Regions from separate parts of the Cupriavidus sp. DL-D2 genome, predicted to be linked through region 1. Evidence: riboswitches for the same ligand, from Rfam matches in the RefSeq annotation. Region 1 holds a riboswitch; the other holds the start of a gene.
The links. A riboswitch is a leader RNA that binds a small molecule or an ion and turns the genes downstream of it on or off. The one in region 1 is predicted to bind glycine.
Positions count from the first base shown of each region.

Region 2: it holds a riboswitch for glycine, as region 1 does, so the genes downstream of both, gcvT (glycine cleavage system aminomethyltransferase GcvT) here and ABDB81_RS24335 (D-amino acid dehydrogenase) in region 1, are expected to answer to the same signal.

Region 1 is NZ_JBDKXK010000059.1:40,885-52,190, forward strand. Features, by position in the region: gene ABDB81_RS24305 (hemagglutinin repeat-containing protein) at 1-2,301, opposite strand, end outside; gene ABDB81_RS24310 (helix-turn-helix transcriptional regulator) at 2,693-3,388, shown strand; gene ABDB81_RS24315 (hypothetical protein) at 3,427-3,933, shown strand; gene ABDB81_RS24320 (LysR family transcriptional regulator) at 3,961-4,968, opposite strand; gene ABDB81_RS24325 (PepSY domain-containing protein) at 5,221-5,487, shown strand; gene ABDB81_RS24330 (cytochrome b/b6 domain-containing protein) at 5,511-6,044, shown strand; glycine riboswitch at 6,103-6,212, shown strand; gene ABDB81_RS24335 (D-amino acid dehydrogenase) at 6,389-7,654, shown strand; tRNA gene ABDB81_RS24340 (tRNA-Leu) at 7,868-7,954, opposite strand; gene ABDB81_RS24345 (diguanylate cyclase) at 8,039-9,601, opposite strand; gene ABDB81_RS24350 (hypothetical protein) at 9,715-10,182, shown strand; gene ABDB81_RS24355 (hypothetical protein) at 10,207-10,722, opposite strand; gene ABDB81_RS24360 (MFS transporter) at 10,842-11,306, opposite strand, start outside.
Region 2 is NZ_JBDKXK010000036.1:44,342-55,647, reverse strand. Features, by position in the region: gene ABDB81_RS19225 (ABC transporter substrate-binding protein) at 1-344, shown strand, start outside; gene ABDB81_RS19220 (ATP-binding protein) at 363-1,721, opposite strand; gene ABDB81_RS19215 (response regulator transcription factor) at 1,727-2,458, opposite strand; gene ABDB81_RS19210 (UvrD-helicase domain-containing protein) at 2,830-4,914, opposite strand; gene ABDB81_RS19205 (glycine zipper 2TM domain-containing protein) at 5,227-5,451, shown strand; glycine riboswitch at 5,519-5,609, shown strand; glycine riboswitch at 5,631-5,750, shown strand; gene gcvT (glycine cleavage system aminomethyltransferase GcvT) at 5,836-6,963, shown strand; gene gcvH (glycine cleavage system protein GcvH) at 7,077-7,457, shown strand; gene gcvP (aminomethyl-transferring glycine dehydrogenase) at 7,534-10,461, shown strand; gene ABDB81_RS19185 (L-serine ammonia-lyase) at 10,576-11,306, shown strand, end outside.

The sequences.
Region 1 (11,306 bases):
GTCGACACCGTTCGCAACGATACTGCCGCTGGTGTTATCGAGTTCACCGCCTGCAGTCACGGATGTGGCCGTGTCGCCGTACTGCTTGATCGTGCCACCACGGTTGGACAGGCTGCCCGTGGTACTGATTGTCACGCGGTCGCCATCGATGTGGCCGCCAGCATTGTCCAGCGATGCACTCTGCAGAGTCGTCGTAGCGGCCGATATCGTGCCGCCAGCGTTGGTCAGCGTGCCGTCGGCTTCCAGCGACAACGATGCCCCTGCAAGCAACGACGCGTTCGTGTTATCCACCGCGCCATGCGAGGCAAGACTCAGTGCCTTGCCAGCCGAAACGGCTCCGCCTGCGCCAAGGAACGAGCCGAGCTGCGCCTGCAATGTGCCATTCGTCTCGATGGCACCGTTCACATTGCGCGCCGTGCCTTGCACCGTCGCCGTTAGCGTGCCGGCACCAGCGTGGGACAACTTGCCGGTGTCGTTGCTCAGGCTACCCGCTTCGAGCGTCAGATTCTTGCCATTCGCAGCGACTGTGCCGCCCGTGTTGTCGAGCTTCCCGCCGGCCGCAATGATGGCATCGGTCTGCCCGTATTGCTTGATGCTTCCGCCCTGATTGACGACATCGCCAGTCGCCTTGATTGCGAGGGCATCGCTTTCAATCTGGCCTGCCGTGTTGTCGAGCGACGCGGCGGTGAGCTTCACCGCGCCGCCAGTCACCGAACCCTGACGATTGCTACCGGCCCCCGAAACGTTGGCACTCAGCGCGCCACCCGCGCTCAGCAAACCCGCATCGTTGGCGAGCGCAGCCGCATGAATGGCGAGATCGCCCTGTGCCGTGACCTGTCCGCGCGTATTGTCGAGCGCGCCTGCAGTGGTTGCGGACAGATGCGTCCCCGCATTCACCGTTGCGCCCGAGAGGTCGAGGTTGCCCGCGATGGCCGATAGATTCATCGCACCATTGGCGACCGTCTGACTGCCAGCAAGATTGATGCTGCTGCCCGTGATATCGACGTTGCCGGTGGCCAGGTTGCTGCCGGTCGCGGAAGCTGCCCGCAACGTGCTGATGGTCAGGTCACCTGTCCCGGCAGGCTTGCCGTCGGGACCCATGCCCGCCGCAAGAGTGCCTGTGGAATTCAACTGCCCTGCACGAATGCCGACCGATTGCTGTGCGACGAGCGTGCCGCGATTGTCCAAAGCCGCGTCGCTGTCCAACCCGATATTGCCGCGCGCATACGTCGTGCCGCTATTGTCCACGCCATCACGCGCGGATATCGCAAGATTGCCCGTGGCGCTGGTTTGGCCTGCGAGCACGAGCTTGCCCTGTGCGGTCAGTGTCAGGTCACCGGCCTGTGCGGCCAGCACGCCGCGATTGGAAACCCCGACACCCAATTCGGTGGATGCCAGCAAGATCTTGTTGGCGTACATGCCGCCCAGTTCGCTCACATCGATGCCCACTGCCGACGCTGCGCCACTGGGCGCAATGGCACTGGTCGCCAACGTCCCGTAGTCGACCTGGTTCGCCCCGGCCACCACATTGAGCCGGTTCGCATAGAGCGCTGCATTGGCCTTTACCGCCCGCGCGATGAGGTCCACCTGATCGACACTCGCCGCATTGAGGCCCGCGCCCTCGACACTGATCTGCCCGCCCGAAACGCGGAATGCATCAAGACTGCCGCTGCCGCCATAGATTGGCGTCCCGGTGGTCAGGGTGACGCGGCTGGTGTTGATAAAGCCCGCACCGTCCACGAGCAGCCCGTTCGGATTGGCGATCACTACATCGGCGCGCTGCCCAGCCACTTCGAGATAGCCCCGCAGTTGGCTCGGCGACGTGCTGTTGACCTGGTTGACGATGATGCGCGCCGCGCCGCCCGGCAGCAGGTTCGGATTCCCGTTGATGTAGCCGGCTTGCTGCGTGTTCGTGATGACCGGGGAATTGTTGAGAATCGCGCCGGGCCGATTGACATCGAATTGGCTGTACTGATTGACCGAGACACCTGCGCCGGAAGGGCGCGTGATGTTGACCTGCGGCAGGCCATTGGCGGTCTGGATCACGCCCGGTCGATTGGCGCCTGCATTCGGATCGCCCACGATCTGCGCGCTGGCGATGATCGGCAAACCCAGACCGATACCGATGGCCAGTTGAATCGCCGAGATGGCCATCCACGAAACATCGGGACGGGAAGCGGCCGAGCCACTGGCGGAAGCAGCGGCTGTCTTGCCTGTGCCCGTGCTGCTGGCGGTTTCGGCAACAGCCATGAGCATGGCGCGCGCGCGATTGAAGACGATGCGATAACGAAGACGATTCATAGCGACCCGGATTGCTGGCGTGTCTGGTGGTCACGCGCTGCAACGGCTGCTACCAAGGGCTAAGAACCTCTTCGTACGTGCAACTCCAGCTGTAACCTTTTGTAACGACACTGTGTGGGCTGGAGAGTAAGTCAACGTAGCGAGCGCTCGACACCCTACTTTCTGGCTATGGCTTGTGAGCCAACCCACAAAATGACTACGCCCGCAATCATTTAAAACCCGCCAGGCCAGCCCGTACAACGGCTTGCGGGCGATAGTCGCACGGAGCGGCATCGCCGATCTCTTAAGATTTGATGCGAAGATGGTTTGCTTAATAACAACGATTGGACGCACTTTCGCCCGTCATTCCGCTCGTCCTATACTGCATCCATTCTTCACCCTTCACTGAATCATGGAATTTGCACCCGGTATCAGCCAGCTCGCTGGATTGCTCTCCGACCCAGGCCGGGCGGCCATGTTGTGGGCGTTGATGGATGGCAGTGCGCGGCCGGCGGGGGAGTTGGCGTTGATTGCGGGGTTGTCGGCGTCGTCGACGAGCGGGCATCTGTCGCGGTTGTCCGAGGGTGGGTTGCTGGTGGTGGAGACGCGCGGGCGGAATCGCTATTACCGGCTGGCGACGCCCGAGATCGGGGTGGCCATCGAGGCGCTGGCTACGGCTTCGCTGGCCAGTCAGCCGCCGCGGATGCGGGCCGTGCCGGTGTCGCGCACGGCGCCGCCCGCCCTTCGGCAGGCGCGGACCTGCTATGACCACCTCGCCGGGGAACTTGCGGTAGGGCTTTTCGAACGAATGTCGCAGGCGGGATGGTTCGCGGTGGCGGGTTCGTCAGTGGATCTGACTGCGGACGGTACGCAGGCGATGACGCAGCTTGGCATCGACCTGGCTGCCGCGCGGCGCAAGCGGCGGCAGTTTGCCTGTACCTGTCCGGACTGGAGTGAGCGCAAACCCCATCTGGGCGGTGCGCTTGGAGCGGCGATGTTGCAGGCGCTGCTGGCGCGGGGCTGGGTGGAACCCACCGCAACCTCGCGAGCGCTGCGTGTGACGCCGAGCGGACATCGAGAGATCGAAAAAGTGGCGGCTACCATCTAGAATGACGCCCGAAACACGCGCCAAGAAGGAGGCAGCATATGGCAATTGAACTGGAAGACGACGCGCAGGACGCAATCAGCCGCCTGTTCGCATTGATCAATCTCGGCGATACGCAGCAGACCACGCGCCATCTGGCACTGTTCGAGGAAGCGCTGGAAGATTCCGAGGAAGACGAGGCCGACGGCGACGCCCTGCTCTACCAGATCAAGGAAGTCATCGACTGGGAAGCCGGCTTCTATGTCGATTGGAAGGATGCCGAGTCATTCATCGGCTGCCTGAACCAGTTGTGCGAGCGCATGGACCTGGAAATCAACTGGGGCACCGACGATACCGAGGACGAGGACTTCCTGGAGGGCACGAGCGTGCCTGAACTGATGGAACTGGTGACCGATCAATTGCGCGTGGCCGGCTACACGCTGTGGAACTGGGACACCGGCGGCGACGCGTACGCCGGGTTTATCACCCGCAGCGAAGACGACGACGAGATGCTGGAGATCGCCGAAACGCTCGCACTGGACGTGCGCACCGGCGACCAGCCTTACTAAGGGTGTAGCGAGCGCCAGTCCCTCGCGTTAGCCCAGCGTCAAGACGGCGGGGGCCGCATTTGCGCCGGCTTCCGCCAGCAGCATGGGCTCCGCCGATTCTGCCGCTGCGGCATCCGATCGCAGCACAGGGCGGCGGGCCGCTTCCGGTACGCCCAGCGTTTCCTCCAGCGCGTTGAGGAACGCCCGCACACTGGCTGGCATGAGCTTGCGCGCCGGCATCAGCACGTACACCTTCAACGGCGACGACGCATAGGCAGGCAGCACGCGCACCAGTTGCCCCTGCAGCAATTGCTCGTGCACGAAACGCGGCGAGAGTCGCGTTACGCCGAGTCCGTCGACGGCGGCCTTGAGCCGGACTTCCGCGTTATGCGTGCAGATACGCGGCACCACATCCATCGAGAATGTTTCCACGCGGTCGCGCAGAAACTCCCAGTGCGTGTCATCGAGATTCCCCACAGTCGGCCAGCCCTGCAGGTCCTGCGGCGTCCGCGGCAAACCCCGTTCGCGGATCAGCGACGGCGCGGCGTAAAACGCGCGGTCGATCAACACCACGCGCTTGCTGGCAAACGAACTGTCGTGCAGGTTCGTGTCGGTCATCACGAAAGCCAGGTCATAGCCATGGCGAACCAGATCGGGCTGGTCCCAACTGACGTCCAACTGCACGCGCAGCGACGGATGCTGCTTCAGCAGCCGGTTCAGCGTGGGCGACAGATGCTGCGAACCCACTTCGTACGGCGTGGCAATCCGGATAGTGCCGCTGACTTCGTCGCTGAACGAGGCGGCTTCGGCACTGATCTCGCGCAGCGCACCGAACAGCGGCGCGACACGTTCATAGAGCTGCTGCCCGCGCTGCGTCACACGCACACGGCGCGTGGTGCGCTCGAACAGGCGTGCGCCGAGTTGGCCTTCCAGCCGCGCCACCGCGGCACTGGCCGACGACTTGGGGACTTCAGCCAGCTCCGCACCCTGTGTGAAGCCGCCGCCTTCCACCACTCGGCAGAAGATTTCCCAGTCCTTCCAGTCGCTCGTTTTCATCTGACACCTTATTCGTAGTATTTCTCCGGGAAAACCCTAGCCCGGCGGGCGATTGTCCCACACTACGAACAATGATGAAGTCCACGCTCTTAGTGTGGACATTGCGGGACGATGACATCGGGGTGACATTCACAGTAGCGAGCGATGTACTCGGCGCATGCCGTCCACCGGGAAAGCGATGACATGAAACGTGTCTCATTCCGGAATACGATGCGAGACATCGCCCGAATGGGTAAATCGGAGGAGTCATTCATGTACAAGTTCGCAGCCTTTGCCCTCGCTGGCCTGTTCTCCTCGGCAGCGTTCGCTGGCGCCAACTGCGCCAAGCACCCCAAGGCCGAATGGATGCCCGAGGCTGACGCCAAGGCCAAGATCGCGGCCCAGGGCTACAACATCAAGAAGTTCAAGGTAGACGGCAACTGCTACGAGATCTACGGCACCACCAAGGACGGCAAGAAGGCCGAGATTTATTTCGACACGAAGACGCTCGACATCGTGAAATCGGAAATCGAGAAGTAAGCATGTCTACGCCGGCGGATCGCATGGCGCGGTCCGATACGCTCGCCGTATGGGATCTGGCCGTCCGCTTCACGCACTGGAGCGTGGCGGCCATCGTCCTGTTCGATATCTTCGATGACTCCGGCGACCGCCTGCACCGTGTGCTGGGCTATGTGGCAGCCGGATTGGTACTGTTTCGGATTCTCTGGGGATTTGTCGGCACCGAGCACGCGCGCTTTGGCGCCTGGCTGCCGCGTCCGGCTGGCGTGCTGCTCTATGCCCGGGCATTGCTGCGTGGCCGCGCGCCGCGCCATCTCAGCCACACGCCGCTCGGCGCCGTGATGATGCTCGCCATGTGGGCGCTGATCCTTGGCCTCGCCGTCACGGGATGGATGTCCCGGCTCGATCCGTTCTGGGGCGAGGACTGGCCCATCGACATCCATCGATGGATGTCGAACACGCTGCTCGGGCTGGTCGTCGTCCACGTAATCGCGGCCATCGCCATGAGCCTCAAGCTGCGTGAGAACCTCATAGCGGCGATGCTCACCGGCCGCAAGCGTCGCGCGTCGGATCGTTGATATCGCTCAATGGACATAGCCGAAATCTTAAAACCTGTGGCATAGTGCCTCACGTTGTCCCGTGATATCGGGAGAGCCCGTGCCAGTCCGACTCGATCCGACAGGCAGCACGGCGCCGAAGGAGCAACCGCCCCGGAAACTCTCAGGCAAAAGGACCGATATCGCCAATGCACTCTGAAGAACCACGGCTCTCACGTCGGCCGCTGGTACCGAAGGAGCAAGCGATGTGTGCCGTCCTCCGCGACCGGCGCCGCGCGAATCTCTCAGGTCAAGGACAGAGGGGGCGTCTATCCGCGCATGGGGCGCGGTGGACTGCCATCCCTTGACGTCCTCGCGACCTTCTCATGAAAACCATTGCAGTGATCGGCGGCGGTATTACCGGCGTCACGACCGCTTACGCCCTCGCCAAGCGCGGATTCTCCGTCACGCTCTTCGAACGCCATCGCTATGCGGCCATGGAGACATCGTTCGCCAACGGCGGACAGCTATCGGCATCGAACGCCGAAGTCTGGACGCACTGGTCCACGCTCGTTAAGGGTGTGAAGTGGATGCTCCGCAACGATGCGCCGCTGCTGGTCAACCCGCGCCCTACGTGGCACAAGTTGAGCTGGTTCGCCGAGTTCTTCGCGTCGATGCCGCACTATCGCAGCAACACCGTGGAGACGGCGCGGCTTGCCATTGCCGCACGCCAGCACCTGTTTGCCTGGGCGGATGCGGAAGGTATCGATTTCGATCTGAAGCGGCGCGGCATCCTGCATATCTATCGCAACAAGTCGGGGTTCGATCATGCCGGGCGCGTGTCGACGCTGCTGGCCGAAGGCGGACTGGAGCGGCGCGCGGTCACGCCTGCGGAGATGCGCGATATCGAGCCGACGCTGGCCGGCAAGTTCTACGGTGGGTACTACACCGAGAGCGATGCCACCGGCGATATCCACAAGTTCACCAGTGGGCTCGCGGCGGCCGTGCAGCGGCTGGGCGTGACGACGCTATACAACCAGGACGTGCGCACGCTATCGACCACAGGCCGACGCGTCACCGTGGTATCCGCCGAAGACGGTCTACCCTCATCGCGCGAGTTCGACGGCATCGTGGTGTGCGCTGGCGTGGCGAGCCGCACCTTTGCGCAGCAGCTTGGCGATCGCGTCAACATCTATCCGGTGAAGGGTTACTCGATCACGGTCAACCTGAACGATGCCGAGAGCCAGGCCGGCGCGCCTGTTGTGAGCCTGCTCGATGATGAAACCAAACTGGTCACTAGCCGGCTGGGTGTCGATCGTTTTCGGGTGGCGGGCACGGCGGAGTTCAATGGCATCAATCGCGATATCCGCGCCGATCGCATTCGTCCGCTGATCGACTGGGTGCACGCATGTTTTCCTGCGGTGAGCACACGCAGCGTCGTGCCCTGGGCCGGGCTGCGCCCGATGATGCCGAACATGATGCCGCGCGTGGGCAGGGGTCATGCGGCCAATGTGTTTTACAACACGGGGCATGGGCATCTGGGATGGACGCTGTCAGCGGTGACCGCCGAGATGGTGGGAGATGTGGTGCGGGGGGCTGGGGCTGAGGTGGTAGTGGCTGGAGGCGAGGTGGGGGGTAGTGCGGTTGCCTGAATCGCCTGATGGTGTGCTCCCCTCTCCCGCATGGCGGGAGAGGGGTTGGGGGAGAGGGCTGGAGGTACAAATTGCTACGTGGTCGGCAAGCAGAGCCTCCGGCCCTCTCCCCCGCCCCTCTCCCATTTCATGGGAGAGGGGAGACCACCGAAGGAAATTGAATCGCGTAAACGGAAAAACCCCCTGCTCTTGCGAACAGGGGGTTTTCTGAATTGGTGCCCAGAAGAGGACTCGAACCTCCACAGTGTTGCCACCGCTAGGACCTGAACCTAGTGCGTCTACCAATTCCGCCATCTGGGCTTCGTATCGCTGCATTGCTGCGTCGATGCGAGCCGCGAATTCTACAGAAGACTTGGCAATTTGCAAGCCCTTTTCGCGCGATGGTCACAATCCGGTGTTTTGCACGCCGAGGGACAGGCTGCCGTCGAGCACATACCGGTTACGCCCCGCGCGCTTGGCGCGGTACATCGCGCTGTCGGCGCGGTGCAGCAGTGGCTCCAGGCGAGGCGCCTCCGGCAGTGTGCAGACGGCGCCCACACTGATCGTCACGAAGGGCTGCACTGGCGTGCCGTTGTGCGGAATGCCAAGGTCTCGCACCGATGCCACCAGCCCGCGGGCAACACTGCGTGTCTCGTCCACGTTCGAATTCGGCAGCACCACGGCGAACTCCTCGCCGCCCAGGCGCGCGCAGAACTGGTCGTCGCGCAGCACGCCGTTCAGTGCCGATGCCACCTGCCGCAGGCATTCGTCGCCCACGGGATGCCCATACTGATCGTTGAACTGCTTGAACAAGTCCACATCGAGAATAAGCAACCCGAGTTCCTGGCCACGTTCGTACGCGCGGGTGACGGCTGCCAGAGACTCGCGCTGGAAAAACCGCCGGTTCGGGATGCCCGTCAGTGCATCGATGTCGAGGTCCGCCTGCACGCGCGACAGTTGCGTCGTCAGCGCCAGCTCACGCGATTGATAGCGGCTGATATCGTGCAGGAACACCAGCCTGCCGATGGTCTTGCCGTCCATGCGGACGACCGGCTCTACCGACAACTCGAACTGGGCACCCTCCGGGATGTAGTGGGGCGTTTCGCCAGGCGCGTCCAGCACCGCGTTCCACTGCGTGGGTGGCAACTGGCCGCGCCGCATCTCGGGCAATAGCCGCATGGCTGCAGGATTGCATTCGGCGATACGGCCATCGGCGCCGATCACCACACAGCCTTCGCGGATCGTGTCGAAGACGCGCAGCCGCGCATAGTGGCCGATGTCTTCCAGATGCGTGCGCAAGGCGCAGATCCAGACCAGCACCGTCATCAGCGAGAACGTGGCCGGCGTGAGGTCACCGCCGAGCGGACCGGTCCAGCGATACAAGTAGGCGATGTGTGTGAGCAGCGGCAGGAACAGGCCGCCCATCAGCACGTTGCGGCCGCGCACGGACAATGCGGCATTGGGCACGCGCGCCGTGGCCAGGAAGTACATGCTCAGGCCCAGCATGCCGTAAGTCCATGCGGCCACCAGCGTGTAGCCGATGCCGTGATGGAATACCGCACCGGGCGACACGCCGGGCGGCATCAGTTCGATCGACGTCCAGATCAGCCCGTGCCGCTCGTTGGTGAAGACCAGCGCCAGCGTCAGCAGCGCGGCAAACACCGGCACGCCGAGCATCGACCACGGCACGACAAAGCGTGGACGGCTCAGGTGGATCATCGCCACGAGCCAGCCGATGGGCACCGCGACGATCCCCGCATATTGGAACTTGGCCCAGAAGATGCGTCCGGCCAATCCGGTTTCGCTGATTTCCAGCAGCCGGCCTCCGCTCCAGATCGCCACGCCGCCAGCGAGCACCAGGAACGCGCGGACCGTGGGATCGTCGCGCCGCGGCCAGGCGGCAATGGCCATGCCCACACTGCAGACAACGGCAATGGTCAGGCAAAGGACGAGAGGATACGATGGCATGAAAGCGTGACGGGGCCGATGTCGAAACCTCGCCGGCAACGGCGGGGCGAACCATTATAGGCCCGCGCAGTCCCATCTCCGCCGCGCCTCAACGCACCCATCTGGAACTCGACGTGCCCATCATTCTTCTCGGACTGGCGATTCTCGTCGCCTTTATCTACGGCCTGGTCCGCCTTTACCAGAACGTAGCTGGCGCCTTTGGCATCGTGGCCGGTGCAGCCGCGGTAATCGCCATATTGGCTGCACTCACCGCACTGTTCCTGGCATGGCTGCGCCGCTACCGTGCGATTCACGGCAAGCGCGTCGGCGGCGAGCGCGTGCTGACGCTGGCAGGAGACTGGGGAACGCTGAAGGTGGATGCGGAGCGCAAGAACGCCGTGATCGAGATGAACGGCCAGCGCGAGGTGCTGATCTTTGCCGATATCGCCAATTCGAGACCCGAGGCGCGCGAGGGGCGCTGGTACATCGTGCTGGCATTGCACCACCACAAGCAAGCCGAGTGGGCGATTCCGGTGCCGGATCGCAATGCGGCCAGCCGGTGGGAAACCATCTTCCGGCTGGCCGCATTGCAAAAGCTGTGAACGCGTCGCTAACCCAACGCCCGATCAGCGCTTGCTGCGATCGCTGCCGCGAGCATCCTGAATGATCATCGTGCGATCCAGTACGCCGTTGTCGTCGAAGTAGATGCTGAAATGGGCCGGCACATAGCCGGGCAGGTACATGCGGTACGACCACGCCTCGCGTTTCATCAGCGCGTAGTACTGGATCGGCTCCTTCGGCGTGCCCCAGCGTTCCAGCGCATCTTTCTTGGTCCAGACGCCGGGACGCGCGGTGTAGATCTCGGCTTCCGTCAGCATCTGGCGATAGTTCGTCAGCCGGCCGCTCGCATCGAAATCGGCAGCGTAGATATCGAAGCCGTACGGCTGCTTCGAATAGATCCAGCGTTGCGTGCCGTCCGCCAGCTGGAATGTCTCGGTGGGAGCGCCGAAGGTATCGCGCACGGTAGCCTGCGGGCTGCCGATCAGTTTCTTGCCGGTCTCTTCAGGCTGCAGCGTGGCGCAGGCACTCATCGCAATGGCCACGGCGATGGCGCCTGTCCAGGCAAAGAATCGATTGAGCATGGCGGGGCCTCCGTATCCGTATCCGGGCAGGTTCGAGCAGGTTCGCGCCGTCCGCAGACGGCGCCCTCGCGCGGAGCTTACACCACTCGCAGCAGCCATGCCGATGCACGCAGCGCGCGTCAGGTCCGCGCCGCCTGCCACGGCGCGCGCACCACTTCGCGATCGTCGATGGGCCAGTGCAGCGCGGCGGCCACCACCCCCAGCGCCATCGCGCCCATCCACACTGGATCATAGGAATGCGTCAGCTCGAATACCAGCCCGCCCAGCCACACGCCCAGGAACGACCCTAACTGATGCCCGAAGAACACGAAGCCGAACAGCGTGGTGATGTATCGCACGCCGAACACCTGCGAGACGATGCCGCTGGTCAACGGCACGGTGCCCAGCCACAGGAATCCCATCACGGCTGCAAAGCCATAGAGCGTCCATGCGCTCAACGGCAGCAATACGAACAACGCCATGGCCGAGGTACGCGCCAGATAGATGCCGGCCAGCAGGTATTTGCGCGTATGCCGTCCGCCCAGCCAGCCGAAGCAATAGGTGCCGAAAATATTGGCCAGCGCAATCAGCGCCAGCGCCACCAT
Region 2 (11,306 bases), on a different contig from region 1:
GCGAGATTCTGGGCGCTAGCTACGCCGGCGGCATGGTGGTAACGCAGATCGCGCCGGGGCCGCAGGAATCCACGCTGCGTGTGGTCAAGGAGCACGTCGCGCGCATGAAGCAGTATCTCGACGAGCCGCCCTCGCCTGCCACGCTCGCGGGATACATCGGCGCCGCGTGGCTGACGCGCGCCGCCACGGGTATGAAAGCACCGGGCCCGGCCGAGTTGCGACGCGCCTTGCAGGCACGTATCGACGTGGGCGACTTCACGCTCGATTTCACGCGCGGGCTGCGTGGCTCGCAATACGTGCAACTCGCGGCCATCGGCAAGAGCGGCCTGCCGCAGCGGGCCTGATGATTTCCCGCTGCTGCGTTATACGCGCGGCAGCGTGATGCTGACACGCAGGCCGCCTTCGGTCCGGTTCGACAACTTCAACTCGCCGCCGTGGCGGGTCACGATGTCGTGCGCGATCGACAGCCCCATGCCCACGCCGCCCGTGGCGCGGCTGCGTGACGATTCCACGCGATAGAACGGTTCGAGCACGCGCGACAACTCGGCGGGTGGAATGCCGGGACCGTTATCGCACACGTCGATCGTGACCCGTTCCGGACTATCGGCCAGCACGATATGCGCGGCGCCGCCATAGCGATGCGCATTCTCCACGAGGTTCACCACCGCGCGGCGCAGTTCTGCGGGATAGGCGAGCATCGGCGCGGCCTCGCCCGAGAGTCGCACGTCCTGCCCGATCTCCTGCGCATCGTCGACCACTGCCTGCACCAGCGCCTGCACATCCACGCGCTGACGCGGACCCGTCGCACCATCGCGCTCGCGCAAGTAGTACAACGTGGCATCGATCAGCCCGTTCATCTCGGTCAGATCCTGACGCAAGCGATATCGCACGTCATTGCTTTCGATGCGTTCGATGCGCAGGCTCATGCGCGTCAGCGGCGTGCGCAAATCGTGCGATACCGCAGCGAGGAAGCGCGATTGCTGGGCCAGTTGCGTGCGGATGCGTTGCTGCATCAGGTTCAGCGCGCGCGTGGCATCGCGTGCTTCGGCGGGTCCGCGTTCTTCATCGAGCGGTGGCGCGTGGACATCCTGCGCCAGCCGATTCGCACCACTCGCCAGTTGCTGCACCGGTCGTGCCAGCAGCCGCGCCCCGACCCACGAAGCGATCAAAATCGCGGCGAGCTGGAACAGCAGGCCAAGATGCGGTGGCCAGATACCGCGAATGTGAAAACCCTGCGGCGGACCGGGCATGCGCTCGCCCGGCTTGGGTGTGCGGAATGCGTCCAGATGCAATGGCGGCCCATCGAAATCGAACGGCTCGTTGCCGCGTGGACCGCCGAAGCGGCCCCCGAAACCACCTTGCGGACCGGGCCCGAAATGGGGATCGAACGGCGGACCGAAACCCGGACCGTGATCGAGGAAGCCCGGACCACCCGGCGGCGCGAAGATGCCTTCGAGCGGATGCTTCGGCACGCCATCCGTCGTCAGCGTGCCATTGGCTTCCGCCTCGGCCACTGCGCGACGCATGCGCTCCATATAGCGTTCGGAGCCGGGACGCGGGAACAGGCTCTCGATCACGGTGACGCCCAGCACATGCACGCCGAGCATGATCGCGGTCATCACGAAGAAGACCCGCAGGAACATCGAATCGAAACGACGACGACGCGCACGCGGCGGCGTGGCATCGCCGGCATTTGGCGGCGAAGTCGGGTCCACGGCCATGCTGTTCAATGCTCCACGTTGACGGTGAAGACATACCCCTCGCCGCGCACGGTGCGGATCAGCGCCGAGTCGCGCGGATCGTCGCGCAGCTTCTGGCGCAGGCGCGATACCAGCAGGTCGATGCTGCGATCAAACACGTCGAGGTCGCGGCCGCGCGCGTTGTTGATCAGCATCTCGCGGTCGAGCACACGGTTCGGATTCTCGATGAACGTCAGCAGCAGCCGGAATTCCGCATTCGACAGCGGCACGACCGTTTCCTCCGCATCCACCAACTGGCGCAGCGTAGTGTTCAGGCGCCACACGCCGAAGCGCATTTCGTGTCCCGTGGACGCCGGTGCGGGCCGCCGCGATTCGCTGCGGCTGCGCCGGAGCACGGTGTGAATACGCGCCACCAGTTCGCGCATTTCGAACGGCTTGGTCACATAATCGTCGGCCCCGACTTCGAGCCCGACCACGCGATCCGCGAGTTCGGCGCGCGCCGTCAGCATGATCACCGGCACATTGCTCGTATCGCGAATCTCGCGGCACAACGTCAGGCCGTTCTCGCCCGGCAGCGACAGGTCCAGGATGACGAGGTCGAACTGCTGGTTCGCCAGCGCGGTGCGCATGGCGGCGCCACCCTCCGCGCCCTGGGCTTCCATGCCGAACGTGGCCAGGTACTCGGCAAGCATGGTGCGGATCTGGGGATCGTCGTCAACGATCAGCAGGCGGGTGGTCAGGGCGGGAGAAAAATCCATGGCGAACGTGCAGGTGGGAGGGGGCTTGCGGACCCGCGAAGACGCCGGCCCGGATGAGAGTTGCCAATGTACCAGCCAGGCTATTACATCCGATGCCGGTTTTGTATCAGGATTGATACGTGCGCCGCGCGCCACCCCGAAGAAAAAAACGCCCCCGGTGCTGCCGCAGCCGGGAGCGTTCAACAGGGAAGAAGCCGGGCTCGCATGTGCCCAGCCACACCGCTACCGAAGGGCGGGCGCGGTGTCGCGCATGGAACGCCGAGATGTTGCATGCGCGGTGGCTATCGTAGGGAGGGCTCGCTGCCGCGTCTTGTCGGCCTTGTATCAACGACCGGACATGTCGATGGCCTTGGCGATGCCGATCAGCCCGCTCAGCCAGTGACAGCGGGCTTGCCAAGCAGCGCCTTCAACCCTGCCAGCCGATCCTTCGGACTCATGGCCGGCGTCTCGTCCACGATTGCTGGGGCCTCTTCCAGTTTCATCTCACCGATAAAGCGCGACGGCTCCACGGAATACGTTTCGCGCGCACGCTTGCGCTTCTTGCACCAGCTGATCTGCAGGCTGCGCTGGGCGCGCGTGATGCCGACGTACATCAGGCGGCGCTCTTCCTCGATCTTCTCGTCGCCCATCTCCTCGTCCTCGCGCGAATGGGGCAGGATGCCCTCCTCCACGCCCACCAGGAACACGTGCGGATATTCGAGTCCCTTCGATGCATGCAGCGTGGAGAGCCGAACAGCGTCGGGATCTTCGTCGCGGCCTTCGAGCATGCTCATCAGCGCCACCGTCTGCGTCAGTTCGAGCAGGTTCTTGCCCTCGTCGGCAAAACCGTCGGCGGTATCGAAACCCGTCGCTTCGCCTTCCACCTCTGGACGCGTGCCCTTGCGCTTGAGCCAGTCGAGGAATTCGAGCGTATTGGTCCAGCGCGATTGCGCCTGACGTTCGTCGAAGGTGTCGTACAGATACGCCTCGTAGTGGATGCCTTCCATCAGGTCATCGAGCACCACCGTGGCCGGATCGTTTGCAGCACGATCTGCCAGCCGCACCATCGATTCGCAGAACAGCCGCAGCGGTTCCAGCTGGCGCGGCTGCAGCTTGCCCTCGATGCCACCCATCATCGCTGCTTCGAACAAGGACACCTTGGCCTGCCCCGCAAACGTGCCGAGCACTTCGAGCGTGGTATTGCCTACGCCACGACGCGGCGTAGTGATGGCGCGGATGAATGCGGGATCGTCATCGGGATTCGCGATCAATCGCAGATACGCGCAGATGTCCTTGATCTCGGCCTTGTCGAAGAAACTCTGTCCACCTGACAGCACATACGGAATGCGCTCGCGCCGCAGGATCTGCTCGAACAGCCGCGCCTGATGGTTGCCGCGATACAGGATGGCGTAGTCGCGAAACTGCGCGCGCCGCTCGAACTTGTGTGCCGACAGCCGGAACACTACGGACTCGGCCTCGTGCTCTTCATCGTTCATCGGATGCACGGCGATGGGGTCGCCCATGCCGTGCTCCGACCACAGTTTCTTGTCGAACAGTTTCGGATTGTTGGCGATGACCGCGTTGGCCGCTTCCAGGATGCGCACCGTCGAGCGGTAGTTCTGTTCGAGCTTCACGACCTTGAGGTCGGGGAAATCGGTCTGCAGCAGCTTCAGGTTGTCGAGCGTGGCGCCGCGCCAGCCATAGATCGCCTGATCGTCATCCCCCACTGCAGTGAACGCCGGCGCGCGCAGATGCGACCCACCGGCCAGTAGCTTCAGCAACTGGTACTGGCACGCGTTGGTGTCCTGGTATTCGTCCACGAGGAAGTAGCGCAGCCGGTTCTGCCATTTCAGACGCACGGCTTCATCGCGCGCGAACAGTTCGGCCGGGAGCCGGATCAGATCGTCGAAGTCCACCGCCTGGTACGCATGCAGCGTCGCCACGTACGCGCGATAGACCATGGCGGCCTGGTGCTCGTCGGCCGTGGCGGCCTGCGCGAGCGCGGTCTCGGGATCGACCATGCCGTTCTTCCACAGCGAAATCGTGTTCTGCACGCTGCGGATCAGTTTCTTGTCGGTGGTACTCAACTGCTCCTGCACGAGTCCGAAGCAGTCGTCCGAATCCATGATCGAGAATTGCGGCTTCAGGCCCACATGCTCGGCTTCCATGCGCAGAATTTGCACGCCGAGCGAGTGAAACGTACAAACGGTCAGCTGCTTGAGTGGAATACGCTTCCCTTCGCGCGTGGTCTTTCCCTCCATGAGCTTGCTGATGCGCTCCTGCATCTCCTTGGCCGCCTTGTTCGTGAACGTGACGGCAGCAATGTGACGCGGCTCGAACCCCTTGTCCTCGATCAGATGCGCAATTTTCTGCGTGATCACGCGCGTCTTGCCGGAACCCGCCCCGGCCAGCACAAGGCAAGGGCCGTCCAGATAGCGAACGGCTTCGGATTGCGCGGCGTTGAGTCCGTGGGTCATGGGGCGGGAAGAGGAAAGCGGGGACGAGAACCGGGAAGGGCGGAAATGCCGAACTCGGCACGCGGTCAGCCACGCGCCGAAGGCGACGATGCTACCACGCGGCAAGGTGGCTGACAGGGCCTGTCGGAGGGTGTCCGACGGCACCCGTTTCACGCTGGTAACAATCGTAAATCGGGCGGGCCCTGCCTGGTGACGGGGCATGGAGTTTGCCTCTCTCCCGTACGGCCGAGCAGGTTGGCAGTCACAACGGTGCGCGGCAAACCTTCCGGATATCGGAACGTATCGGAATCCATTCGAATCAAGGAGCCAATCATGAACACCCTTCGCACGCTCTCGAAAGTCGCGCTGATCGGCGCTACGCTGGTCGGCTTTGCCGGTTGCGCGGACATGACGCCGAAGCAACGGAATACCGCCATCGGCGCCGGTGCGGGCGCGCTCGGCGGCGCGGTGCTGACCAACGGCAGCGCCTTGGGTACGATCGGCGGCGCGGCTGCCGGTGGCGTCATCGGCAATGTCGTAACCAAGGACAACCGCTGACCGAACGGGGGACCGCAGCGCGCGACGGGACGGTTTGACAAAGCCAGACCGCTCCCGTACATTCACGCGCATCTGACCGGGAGAGCGCGCATCACGCATTGCGCCGCCGAAGGGGAATCACCCGAAAACTCTCAGGCACCATGGACCGGTCGGATCGGCATGCAACATGCACACGATGCATGCCGCACTCTGGAGAGCGACATCCGCCGCGGCTGGAAGGCCGGCGAGCATGTCCACCGAAGGGGCGCACGGAGCCACGGCTTCGTAATCTCTCAGGTATCGAGGACAGAGGGGTCATCCGCCGCAGCGGACTGGTTGCACATTGGTGCGGCCGGCATGCGGCGGGTGACCCTTTTTTCGTTTTCGAATTGCCCGAGGATATCCATGACGCTCCAGGCCACGCCCCTCAACGCCATTCATCGCGCCCTCGGCGCCCGCATGGTCGATTTTGGCGGTTGGGACATGCCGGTCAACTACGGCTCCCAGATCGAGGAACACAACGCAGTCCGCTCGGACGCCGGCATGTTCGACGTCTCGCACATGTGCGTGGTCGATCTCCATGGCGCGAACACCCGCACCTTCCTGCGCGGCCTGCTGGCCAACAACGTCGACAAGCTCCAGACACCGGGCAAGGCCCTGTATTCCTGCATGCTCGACGAGAAAGGCGGTGTCATCGACGACCTGATCGTCTACTTCTTTGCCGAGGATTATTTCCGGCTCGTGGTCAATGCGAGCACGGCCGTCGGCGATATCGAATGGATCCGTTCGCGCAACAGCGAGACCGGCAGCGGCGTGACTATCAACCCGCGCCGTGGTGACGTGGCACCAGCAGGGTCCAGCGCACTGGCCATCGTCGCCGTGCAGGGTCCGAACGCACGCGCCAAAGTCTATGCAGCCTTCCCCTCCACCCAGCCCGCCGATGCCCTCAAGCCATTCAACGCGCTGGTCGTGCAGGACCCGGCCATGGGCGAACTGATGGTGGCGCGCACGGGCTATACCGGCGAAGACGGCTTCGAACTGGTGGTGCCGGCCGAGAACGTCGCCGGTATCTGGGAAAAACTCGTGGCAGCCGGTGTGAAGCCTGCCGGCCTGGGCGCACGCGACACCCTGCGCCTGGAAGCCGGCATGAACCTGTACGGCCAGGACATGGACATCCATACGTCGCCGCTCGACGCCGGGCTGTCGTGGACGGTCGATCTGCAAAGCGAACGCGACTTCACCGGCAAGGCTGCGCTGACCGCTGGCGGCCAGAAACGCGCGTTCCTGGGCCTGATCCTGCGCGACAAGGGCGGCGTGCTGCGCGCGCACCAGAAAGTCGTCACCGCATCCGGCGACGGCGAAATCACCAGCGGCACATTCAGCCCGTCGCTGTCCCAGTCCATTGCCTTTGCCAGTCTGCCGAAGGACATCGTGCCGGGTGCGGAAGTCCAGGTAGAGATCCGCGACCGCAAACTGACCGCGACTGTGGTTAAACTGCCGTTTGTGCGCAATGGCAAGGCACTCGTGAGCTGAGGCATCGGCCCCCGCTTCACACCAACGGTCGCCCTTCCACCCGTTCCGCTCGAGCCCACATGCCGCGGGCGGGTGAATGAAACAAGAAACACACTGTATCCCGGAGAACCCTCATGAATTTCCCCGCTGACCTGAAGTACACCGAGTCGCACGAATGGGTGCGCGTCGAAGCCGACGGCACGCTGACCATCGGCATCACCGACCACGCACAAGACGCGCTGGGCGACATCGTTTTCCTGGAACTGCCCGAAGTGGGCAAGTCGGTTGGCGCAGGCGACGCGCTGGCCGTGGTGGAGTCCGTGAAGGCGGCTTCCGACATCTACGCCCCGGTGGCCGGCGAAGTCATCGCCATTAACGACGCGGCTTCGGCATCGCCGGAATCGGTCAATGCCAACGCCTTCGACGCGTGGCTGTTCAAGATCAAGCCGGCCAACGGCGACGATGTGAACGGCCTGATGAACGTCGACGCCTACAAGGCCAGCGTCGGCGCCTGATCGCGCTGATTGTCCGATGCCGCGCGTGGCGGCAGGCTGACCACCTGCCCCGCGCGCTCCACGAGATTTCCTTGCCATGAACGCCCCGTTTCCCATGAACGCTGCCGCCCAAGCTGCACGGCCCACGCTGGCCGAACTGGAGGCGCGCGACGCCTTCGCCGCCCGCCATATCGGGCCCGATACCGCCGAACAGCAGCACATGCTCAAGCTGCTCGGTTTCCACAGCACCGCCGCGCTGATCGATGCCGTGGTGCCTGCCGCCATCCGTCGCCGCGATGGCATGTCGCTGGGCGAATTCACCGCCCCGCTGACCGAGGAAACCGCGCTGGCCAAGCTGCGCGGCCTGGCCAGCAAGAACCGCGTGCTCAAGAGCTTCATCGGGCAGGGGTACTACAACACGCTCACGCCCGGGGTCATCCTGCGCAACGTGTTTGAAAACCCGGCGTGGTACACCGCCTACACCCCGTACCAGCCTGAGATCTCGCAGGGCCGTCTCGAAGCCCTGCTGAACTTCCAGCAGATGCTGACGGACCTGACCGGCATGGACATCGCCAATGCGTCGATGCTGGACGAAGGCACCGCCGCCGCCGAAGCCATGACGCTGCTGCAGCGCGTCAACAAGCATGCATCGAACACGTTCTTCGTGGCCGACGACGTGCTGCCGCAGACGCTGGAAGTGGTACGCACCCGCGCCGAGCCGATGGGCATCGAAATCAAGGTTGGCCCCGCAGCCGAAGCCGCGAAGGCGGAGGCGTTCGGCGTGCTGCTGCAGTACCCTGGCGTGAACGGCGACGTGGCCGACTACCGCGCGATTGCCGAAGCCGTGCATGCCTCCGGCGCGCGCGTGGTAGCCGCCGCCGACCTGCTGGCGCTGACGCTGCTCGCCGCACCGGGCGAATGGGGCGCGGACGTGGCCGTGGGCAACACGCAGCGCTTTGGCGTGCCGCTCGGTTTCGGCGGCCCGCACGCCGGCTATATGGCCGTGCGCGACGAATTCAAGCGTTCGATGCCGGGCCGCCTCGTCGGCGTGACCATCGACGCGCAAGGCAACAAGGCATACCGCCTGGCGCTGCAGACGCGCGAGCAGCACATCCGCCGCGAGAAGGCCACGTCGAATATCTGCACGGCGCAGGCACTGCTGGCCATCATGGCGTCGATGTACGCGGTCTACCATGGTCCACAGGGTCTCAAGCGCATCGCGCAACGCGTGCATCGCCTGACCGCCACGCTGGCTGCCGGCCTCAAGGCACTCGGCCACACGCCGCTGAACACGACGTTCTTCGACACGATCACGCTCGACACCGGCTTCAACACCGACGCATTCCACGCGTCCGCCACGCAGCGCGGCATCAACCTGCGTCATGCAGGCGGCACGCGCATCGGCATCTCGTTCGACGAAACCGCGTCGCGCGATGACGTGGTGGCGCTGTGGGAAATCTTCGCGCATGGCAAGACCGTGCCGAAGTTCGATGACGTAGAAGCAACGGTGGCCGACGGCTTCCCGGCCGCACTCTCGCGCCAGAGCGCTTACCTGACGCACCCGGTGTTCAACACGCACCACGCCGAGCACGAAATGCTGCGTTACCTGCGCTCGCTGGCCGACAAGGACCTGGCGCTGGACCGCACGATGATTCCGCTGGGCTCCTGCACGATGAAGCTCAACGCCACCAGCGAAATGCTGCCGGTGACGTGGCCCGAGTTCAGCAACATCCACCCGTTCGCACCGCTCGACCAGACCGTGGGCTATCGCGAGATGATCGACCAGCTCGAAGCCATGCTCTGCGCCGCCACGGGCTACGCCGCCGTGAGCCTGCAGCCGAACGCGGGCTCGCAAGGCGAGTACGCTGGCCTGCTGATCATCCACGCCTACCACGCAAGCCGTGGCGAGAGCCATCGCGACATCTGCCTGATCCCCTCCTCCGCGCACGGCACGAACCCGGCATCGGCACAGATGGCCGGCATGAAGGTGGTGGTTGTGGCCTGTGACGAGAACGGCAACGTCGACCTCGTGGATCTGGCGAAGAAGGCCGAACAGCACAGCAAGAACCTCGCTGCGATCATGATCACGTACCCGTCCACGCACGGCGTGTTCGAACAGGGCGTGCAGCAGATCTGCGACATCGTGCACAAGCACGGCGGCCAGGTCTACGTGGATGGCGCGAACATGAACGCAATGGTCGGCGTGGCCGCACCGGGACAGTTCGGCGGTGACGTCTCCCACCTGAACCTGCACAAGACGTTCTGCATTCCGCACGGCGGTGGCGGACCGGGCGTGGGTCCGGTGGCAGTGGGCGCGCACCTTGCCGACTTCCTGCCGAACCAGGACAGCGTTGGCTATCGCCGCGACGACAACGGCATCGGCGGAGTCTCCGCCGCGCCGTTCGGCTCGGCCAGCATCCTGCCGATTTCGTGGATGTACGTGGCGATGATGGGCTCGACCGGCCTGACCGCCGCCACCGAGAACGCGATCCTGACGGCCAACTACGTGGCCAAGCGTCTGTCGCCGCACTATCCGGTGTTGTACGCGGGTCAGGGTGGTCTGGTGGCGCACGAGTGCATTCTCGACCTGCGTCCGCTGCAGAAGAGCACGGGCATCTCGAACGAAGACGTCGCCAAACGGCTGATGGACTACGGCTTCCATGCCCCGACCATGAGCTTCCCGGTGCCGGGCACGCTGATGATCGAGCCGACCGAAAGCGAGGCCCTGTCCGAACTCGACCGCTTCATCGACGCCATGATTGCCATCCGTGGCGAAATTGCGCGCGTCGAGGACGGCAGCTTCGACCGTGAAGACAATCCGCTCAAGCACGCGCCGCACACGGCCAACGTGATCACGGCCAACGAGTGGACGCGCAAGTACACGCGCGAGGAAGCCGCCTATCCGGTGGCGTCGCTGCGCACGCAGAAGTACTGGCCGCCGGTTGGCCGTGCGGACAACGTGTATGGCGACCGCAATCTGTTCTGCTCGTGCGTGCCGATGAGCGAGTACGCTGAAGAGGCGTAAGCACTCCGGCTCGATAAGAAAAGTTGAAAAGTCCCCTGCCGCCCTGATTTCCGAATCGTGGGCGGCCCCTGACGGCGTGCCGGCGGCGCGCCGTCTTCGCATCTGGAGTCAGCCGTGGCAGTCAGTGTTTTCGATCTGTTCAAGGTAGGCATCGGCCCGTCGAGTTCCCACACCGTGGGACCGATGCGCGCCGCGCTGATGTTCGCGCATGGTCTGGAGCGCGATGGGTTGTTGCCGCAAGTAGCGAGCGTGCGTGCCGAACTGTATGGCTCGCTGGGCGCCACCGGCAAGGGACACGGCACCGACAAGGGCGTGATTCTCGGGCTCATGGGCGAGGCGCCCGATACCGTCGATCCCGAAGGCATCGACGAGAAGCTCTCCGCGATGCGCCGCAGCAAGCTGCTGACGCTGCTGGGCAAGCACACGGTACCGTTCGTGGAACGCGAGCACATCGTGTTCTATCGACGCGAAGCGATGGCCGAGCATCCGAACGGCATGAAGTTCCACGCCTACGATGCCGAGGGCAACCCGCTACGTGAAGCGCGCTACCTGTCAGTGGGCGGTGGCTTTGTCGTCACGGCCGGCGCACCCAATACGCAGTTGCAGACTGCGGAGAATCAGTTGCCGCATCCGTTCCGCAGTGGCAAGGCGATGCTCGAGATGGCGCATGCGAGCGGCAAGTCCATCGCACAACTCATGCTGGAGAACGAACTGACGTGGCGCTCGCACACCGAGGTCACCGATGGCCTGCTGCATATCTGGGACGTCATGCAGCAATGCGTGGCGCGCGGTTGCCGCACCGAGGGCGAACTGCCCGGTCCGTTCAAGGTGAAGCGGCGTGCGCC